One region of the Thermus javaensis genome, then DNA from elsewhere that is predicted to be linked to it. Evidence: riboswitches for the same ligand, from Rfam matches in the RefSeq annotation. Region 1 holds a riboswitch; the other holds the start of a gene.
The links. A riboswitch is a leader RNA that binds a small molecule or an ion and turns the genes downstream of it on or off. The one in region 1 is predicted to bind thiamine pyrophosphate.

Region 1 (3,381 bases):
CACGTAGATGCGGAAGCCCCGCTTTCCCCCTTCCACCGCCGCCACCACCCCGATGTCGTGGATGGGGGTGCGGGCGTGGTCCGTGGCGCACCCCTCAAAGGCCACCTTGAACTTCCGGGGCAGGTTCTGCCCCACGGGGTGGCGGAGGAAGTAGCGGTAGGCCCGTTCCGCATACGGGGTGACGTCGAAGGGCTCCTCCGGGGAAACCCCGGCGTAGGGGCAGCAGGTGATGGCCCGGATGGAGTGGCCGCAGGCCTCCCGGGTGGTGAGGCCCACCGCGTTCACCGCCCGGAGCACCTTGGGCACGTCCCGGCGGTGCACGTGGTGGAGCTGCACCGCCTGGCGGGTGGTCACGTGGGCCAGGCGATTTTCCGTGTAGCGCTCGGCCACCTCCGCCAGGACCCTTAGGCCCTCCGGGGTGATGCGGCCCACGGGGAGTTTGATGCGGATCATGTGGTGCTCGGGGCGTCCCCGGATCCCATAGATGCCGTTCTTGAGCCGAAAGACCCGGAAGTCCTCGGGGTCTTCCTCCCCCGCCTCGAGGCGGGCGATCATGGCCTCGAGGTAGCGGATCTCCGCCTCCACCGCTTCGTCCTGCTGGATCTCCCTTACCCCTGCCATCTTGCCTCCCTCCCCCGGCCTCGGGGGTTACCCAGGAAGATATACCATTGAGTCTGTAAAAGTCAAGGGTATAGGGAACCGAGCCCTAGCCCTCCGAGGGGGAACGGACGGGGGTTAGGGGGACGCAAGAGGAGGGGTCCCTGCGGGGGTTCCCGCTAGGCGGAGGCCGAGGCCGCTTAGGGCTACGCCCAAGGCTAGGGCCCCCCACCGGGCCGGGATGGGGAGGGCTTGGCCCAGGGTGTCCCCGAGGAGCTGGAAGAGGGGCGCCAAAAGGAGGCCAAAGAAGGCCAAGGGCCAGGGGGCGAGCCAAGGGGGGAGGAGGGCGGCGAGGAGGAGGAGAAACGCCCCGGCGAGAAGGAGCAAAAAGGCCGCCACGGCCACGGCCAGGCCCAGGTGCATGGGATCATATTCGGGCCGGAGAAGGTAGAAGGCCACCCAGGCGGAGGGGTTTAGGAGGAGGGCCAGGAGGAGGAGGCGGGGTAGGGGCAGGTGCTGGGCCAGGCGGCTTAGGCCAAGCCCGAGGCAGGCTCCTGCCAAAAAGGCGGCGGCGCAAAGGAGGAGTGGGGTAAGCCCCAGGGCGGCCACGGCCACCACGCCCAGGTGGAGGCCCCAAAGGAGGAGGGCGAGGGCGAGGTAGGGGCGCATGGGTTTCTTCTAGTGTAGCCTTTCCCCCTTTTCGGGTTGGGGGGCGTGGTATAGTCGAAGGGCAGGCTAGGGGTGCCCCAATGGAGGGGCTGAGAGCTGGGTTTTTCCCAGCAACCCTTGGAACCTGATCCGGGTAATGCCGGCGGAGGGAAGCCTATGCGGAAGACCCTAAATCCCCCAAAACCCAACCTCCCTTGGGCCGCGTGGGCCTTTCCGCTGGCCTAAGGGGGTGAGCGGTTGCGCGGAAGGCTTTACCTGGTGGTGACCCCAAGGCCAGGGTGGTCCATGGAGATGACCCTGGACCGCACCGAGCGGGCCCTTGGGGGAGGGGTGGAGGTCTTGCAGCTTCGGGCCAAGGACTGGGAGGCGAGGCCCATCCTGGAGCTGGGCGAGCGGATGCTGGCCTTGGCCAGGCGCTATGGGGTCCCCTTCTTCCTCAACGACCGCCCGGACCTGGCCGCCCTCCTGGGGGCGGACGGGGTGCACCTGGGGCAGGGGGACTTGACCCCAATGGAGGCGCGGCGCTTCTTTCAGGGGTTCATAGGCCGCTCCACCCACGCCCCGGAGCAGGCCCTAAGGGCCCTGGAGGAGGGGGCCGATTACCTCTCCGTGGGGCCGGTGTGGGAAACGCCCACCAAGCCGGGGCGGAAAGCGGCGGGGCTTGGCTACGTGCGCTGGGCAGCGGAGAACCTAGGAGAGAGGCCCTGGTTCGCCATCGGCGGGATTGACCTCACCAACCTGGACCGGGTCCTCGAGGCGGGGGCGAGGCGCATCGTGGTGGTGCGGGCCATCCTGGACGCCCAGGACCCCGAGGGCGCGGCCAAGGCTTTCCGGGAGCGGCTTTATGGTGTGGCTTAACGGCGAGCCTAAGCCTCTGGAGGGGAAAACCTTGAGGGAGGTCCTCCAGGCCTTGGGCGTGGAGCTGGAAAGGGTTGCCGTCCTCCTCAACGAGGAGGCCTTCCCTGGGGCCGAGGTGCCGGAGCGGCTCCTGAAGGAGGGCGACGTGGTGGAGGTGGTGGCCCTGATGCAGGGGGGCTAGATGGATACCTGGAAGGTGGGCGAGGTAGAGCTCAAAAGCCGCCTCATCCTGGGCTCGGGCAAGTTCAAGGACTTCGGGGTGATGCGGGAGGCCATAAGGGCGGCGGGGGCGGAGGTGGTGACGGTTTCCGTAAGGCGGGTGGAGCTCAAGGCTCCGGGGCACGTGGGGCTTTTGGAGGCCCTGGAGGGGGTGCGGCTTCTCCCCAACACCGCTGGGGCGAGGACGGCCGAGGAAGCGATGCGCCTGGCCCGGCTAGGCCGCCTCCTCACCGGGGAGCGCTGGGTCAAGCTGGAGGTCATCCCCGACCCCACCTACCTCCTCCCCGACCCCATAGAAACGCTAAAGGCGGCGGAGAGGCTTCTGGAGGAGGGCTTTTTGGTCCTGCCCTACATGGGCCCCGACCTGGTCTTGGCCAAGCGGCTTGCCGCCTTGGGTACGGCCACGGTGATGCCCTTGGCCGCCCCCATCGGCTCGGGTTGGGGGGTGAAGACCCGGGCCCTTCTGGAGCTCTTCGCCCGGGAGCGCCCAAGCCTCCCCCCGGTGGTGGTGGATGCAGGGCTTGGCCTTCCCTCCCACGCGGCAGAGGTGATGGAGCTGGGCCTGGATGCGGTCTTGGTGAACACGGCCATCGCCGAGGCGGAAGACCCCGTGGCCATGGCCGAGGCCTTTAGGCTTGCGGTGGAGGCGGGAAGGAAGGCCTATTTGGCGGGGCCCATGCGGCCCAGGGAGGCGGCGAGCCCCTCGAGCCCCACGGAGGGGGTGCCCTTGGGGAGGCCAGGGTGAAGGCCGAGGTGGCCGTGGTGGGGGCGGGGATCATCGGGGCCCTCACGGCCTATGAGCTGGCCAAGCGGGGGCTTCAGGTGGTCCTCCTGGACGCGGGCAAAGAGGGGGCCGCCACCCGGGCAAGCGCCGGGATGCTCGCCCCCTACCCCGAGGGGCTGAGCGGGGAGCTTTTGCAGGCGGGCCTCTACGCCCTCCACTACTACCCCGAGCTTTTGGCGGAGCTTCGGGAGGAGGGTTTCTCCGTAGAGGCGGGTTTTTCCGGCACCTTTGTGGTGGCCCTGGGGGAGGGGGAA
Region 2 (3,381 bases), on a different contig from region 1:
GGGCAGTAGGAGGGGAAGCCCCACCCGAAGGAAGGCGCGAAGGGGCGTGGCCCCCAGGCTCCGCGCCGCCTGCAAAGGCGCTTCCAGGCCCAGGGCCACGGGGAGGAGGATCCTTAGGGCTAGCCCCAGGTTGTAGAACACCGCCGCCAGGAGGAGAAGGGCGAAGGTGCCGTAGAGGTCTACCCCCAGCACCCCTCGAGGGCCCAGCAGGGCCAAAAACCCCAGGGCCACCACCGGGGTGGGAAGGACGAAGGGCAAGGTGGAAAGGGAGAGGAAAAGGGCGCGCAAGGGGAAGCGCCGCCGGAAGAGGAAGGCCAAGGGAAGGGCCAGGGCGAGGGTGAGGAGGGCCGAGGCCAGGCCGTACTCCAGGCTAAAGCGGTAGCGCTCCCAGTAATAGGGGTTGGCCCAGGCGCTCCAAAACCCCACCCCTAGCCCCAGGAGAAGGAGGCGGAAGAGGGGGTAGAAGAGGGCGAAGGCAAGGAAGAGGAGGACCACCCACCCGGCGAGCCGCGCCATCCCCTAGCGCCGCCCCCGGCGCACCGCCTCCGGGCTTTGCCCCTGGAGGACCACCTTGGTCCACTCCTCGATCCAGCGCTCCCGGTTTTCCGCCATGCGCTTGGGGTCCAGCCGCACGCTCCCCACGGGTTCGGGGGCGAAGCGGAAGACCTCAGGGAGCTTGGCGTCCCGCCGGGCGGGGTACATCCACATCTCCGTGGGGAGGTTCTCCTGCACGGGACGGGAGAGGAGCCAGTCCACCAGCTTTTTGGCCCCTTCCAGGTTCCGGGTGCCCTTCAGGATGCCCACGAACTCCACCTGGAAGAAGGCAAGCTCCGGGAAGAGGTTGGCCGTGGGGGGCTCTTGGTACTTGCCCTCGGAGTAGTAGACCTCGGCGGCGGGGCTGGTGGTGTAGGAGACCACCAGGGGCCGGTCCCCCTTGTAGAGGGTGAAGTGGGTGTAGTAGGCCTCGCTCCAGCCCTTGGCCACCCGCACCCCGCCGTCCCGGAGCCGGGCCCAGAAGTCCAGGTAGCCGTCCTCGCCGAAGCGGGCCACGGTGGCCATGAGGAAGGCGAGGCCGGGGGAGCTGGTGGCGGGGTTTTGCACCACCAGGAGCCTGGCGTACTCGGGCTTGGCCAGGTCCTCGGGCGCCTTGGGCAAGGGCCGGTTCTGGAAGTAGGCCTTATCGTAGTTCAGGCTCACCCAACCGTAGTCCACGGGAAGGGCCCGGAAGGTGGGGTCCAGGAGCAAGGTGGCCTTGAGGTTCCTAATCTCCGGGCTCCGGTAGGGGAGGAGGATGTCCGCCTCCAAGGCTCGGGAGAGGAAGGTGTTGTCGAAGCCGTAGAGCACGTCTGCGATGGGGGCGTTTTTGGTGAGGATGGCCCGGTTCAGGGTTTCCCCCGCATCCCCCGCCTTGAGGATGCGGAGCTTCAGGCCCGTTTCCCGCTCGAACTGGGCGATGAGGCCCTTGTCCAGGGAAAAACTTTGGTGGGTAAGGAGCGTGACCTCCTGGGCCAGGCCGAAGGCCAAAAAGAGAAGGAACGCCAAGGCTTTACGCATAAAACCCCTCCTTGTCACCGGGAGGGGCCCGTCACCTTCCCTACGCCGGCATTACCCGGATCAGGTTCCAAGGGTATTTCTCAGCCCCTTTTGGGGCACCCCCGGTGACGCCCTTAGTCTACCACCCTTGGGGGGCGAGAAGGTGGGCCAGGCCGGCCTGGAAGGCCTCGGCAAAGGCCTCGGGGGCGTCGATCCAGGGGTAGTGCCCCGCCCCGGGCACCACCCGGATGGGCGCTTTAAGCCGCTCCGCCACCTCCTCGGCGTAGGGGTAGCTGGTGCCGTCCAGCTCCCCCACCACCACCGCCAGGGCCTTGGCGGAGGGGGTGAGGTGGGGGGTGTAGTCCAGGCGCCAAAGCCCGTTGCGCAAGAAGGCCCAGGCCGGGGTGTCGGGGCCCAGGATCCCCGAGCCCTCCGCCAGCCACTCGTACTCCAGGCGCCCCCTTGGGCTTGGGAACATAAGGCGGTCGAAAAGAAGCTTGGGCTCGGCCTTTTCCAAGGCGGCCCTGAGGTTTTCCTCCGGGTCCTCCCCCGGGGCGAGCCCCGCTGCCTCCGCCAGGCGGGCGGAAAGCCAAGGGAAGCTCACCCAGGGTCCCAGGAGCACGGCCCCCTCCGCCTCGGGGTAGCGGCGAAGCACCTCCAGGGCCACCACCGCCCCGAAGCCGTGGGCCACGAGGCCAAACCGTTCTATCCCCAGGGCTTCGGCCAGGGCCAGGGTGTCCTCCACCAGGGCATCGAGGGTGAAGAGCCGGGGGTCTTGGGGAAGCTCCAGGCTCCGCCCCGAGCCCCGCTGGTCAAAGTAGACCACGCGGAAGCCTTCCAAGTAGTCCTGGAGCCCTTCCCGGAGGACGTAGGCGTTCCCTCCGGGGCCCCCGTGGAGGACCAAAAGGGCGGGGGCGTGCACGTCCCCCACGTCCTCCACGTAAAGCTCCGCCTCCCCTACGGGGATGTACCCGATTTCTTCCCGCATCCCCTATAGACTACCCCATCCTCCAAGGTAAAGGTCCAGACCCTGACCCCAGGGAGGCCCTCCGCCAGGGCCTTGGCCTCCTCCGTGGCCCCAAAGACCTCGAGGAGGAAAACCCCTTCCCCGGCCAGGAGCCAAGAGGGGTGGGGGAGCCTTTGCGCCAGCGCCCAAAGGGGCTCCCGTTCCTTGCCCTCCACGAAGAGCACCCTCATCCCTTCCCCCAAAGCCGGTGGTAAAGGAGGACCTCGGCGCTTTCCTCCAGGGTGGTGAGGAGGGCATAGGCCTCCAGCAGGGCCTCTTCCGGTCTTTCCTTGCGCCCCAGGGCGAAAGCCCCGTGCCCCTTCAGGAGGCAGACCGGGTGTTCCCGGAGGGCCTCCGCCACCGCCAAGGCCGCTTCCTCCGTGGCGGAGGTGGTCTTGGGGGAGAGGACCGGGACTTCCTTGAGGTAGAGCCGGCCCTCGAGGTCCAAGGGGATGAGCCGCTCTAGGTGCAAGGAAAGGGCCACCGCCACCCGGGGGTGGGCGTGGGCCAGGGCCTGGGCCTTTGTCTGCCGGTAGACCTCCCGGTGGATCACGCTCTCCACGCTGGCCCCAGGGGGAAAGGGGCCTTCTAAGGGAACTTCCACCAGGTCCTCCGGGGTAAGCCGGGCTTTCTGCACCCCGCTTTTGGTGATGAGGAAGCCGTCCTTGGTGCGGACGGAAAAGTTGCCTGCGGTGGCGGAGATGAGGCCCTGGGCGAAGAGGTCTTCCCCCACCTGGCGGAAGACGGCGTAGAGCCTAGCTAGCATGGCCCCATTATGCGGCAAAAGGCGGCGGGGTTTTCCCGCCGCCCCATAAGCCCTCCCTTAAGCCTGCTTGCCCGGC

Region 2: another riboswitch for thiamine pyrophosphate. It lies ahead of ABXG85_RS04420 (thiamine ABC transporter substrate-binding protein); the one in region 1 lies ahead of thiE (thiamine phosphate synthase).

What each region holds. Positions count from the first base shown of each region.
Region 1 covers NZ_BSRG01000006.1:82,877-86,257, reverse strand. Annotated here, with positions in the region: gene ABXG85_RS07575 (nitrite/sulfite reductase) at 1-621, opposite strand, end outside; gene ABXG85_RS07570 (hypothetical protein) at 736-1,266, opposite strand; TPP riboswitch at 1,325-1,434, shown strand; gene thiE (thiamine phosphate synthase) at 1,504-2,124, shown strand; gene thiS (sulfur carrier protein ThiS) at 2,111-2,305, shown strand; gene ABXG85_RS07555 (thiazole synthase) at 2,306-3,088, shown strand; gene ABXG85_RS07550 (NAD(P)/FAD-dependent oxidoreductase) at 3,085-3,381, shown strand, end outside.
Region 2 covers NZ_BSRG01000003.1:139,734-143,114, reverse strand. Annotated here, with positions in the region: gene ABXG85_RS04425 (ABC transporter permease) at 1-516, opposite strand, end outside; gene ABXG85_RS04420 (thiamine ABC transporter substrate-binding protein) at 520-1,554, opposite strand; TPP riboswitch at 1,574-1,667, opposite strand; gene ABXG85_RS04415 (alpha/beta fold hydrolase) at 1,673-2,521, opposite strand; gene ABXG85_RS04410 (hypothetical protein) at 2,491-2,730, opposite strand; gene ABXG85_RS04405 (fuculose-1-phosphate aldolase) at 2,727-3,305, opposite strand; gene rpoC (DNA-directed RNA polymerase subunit beta') at 3,363-3,381, opposite strand, start outside.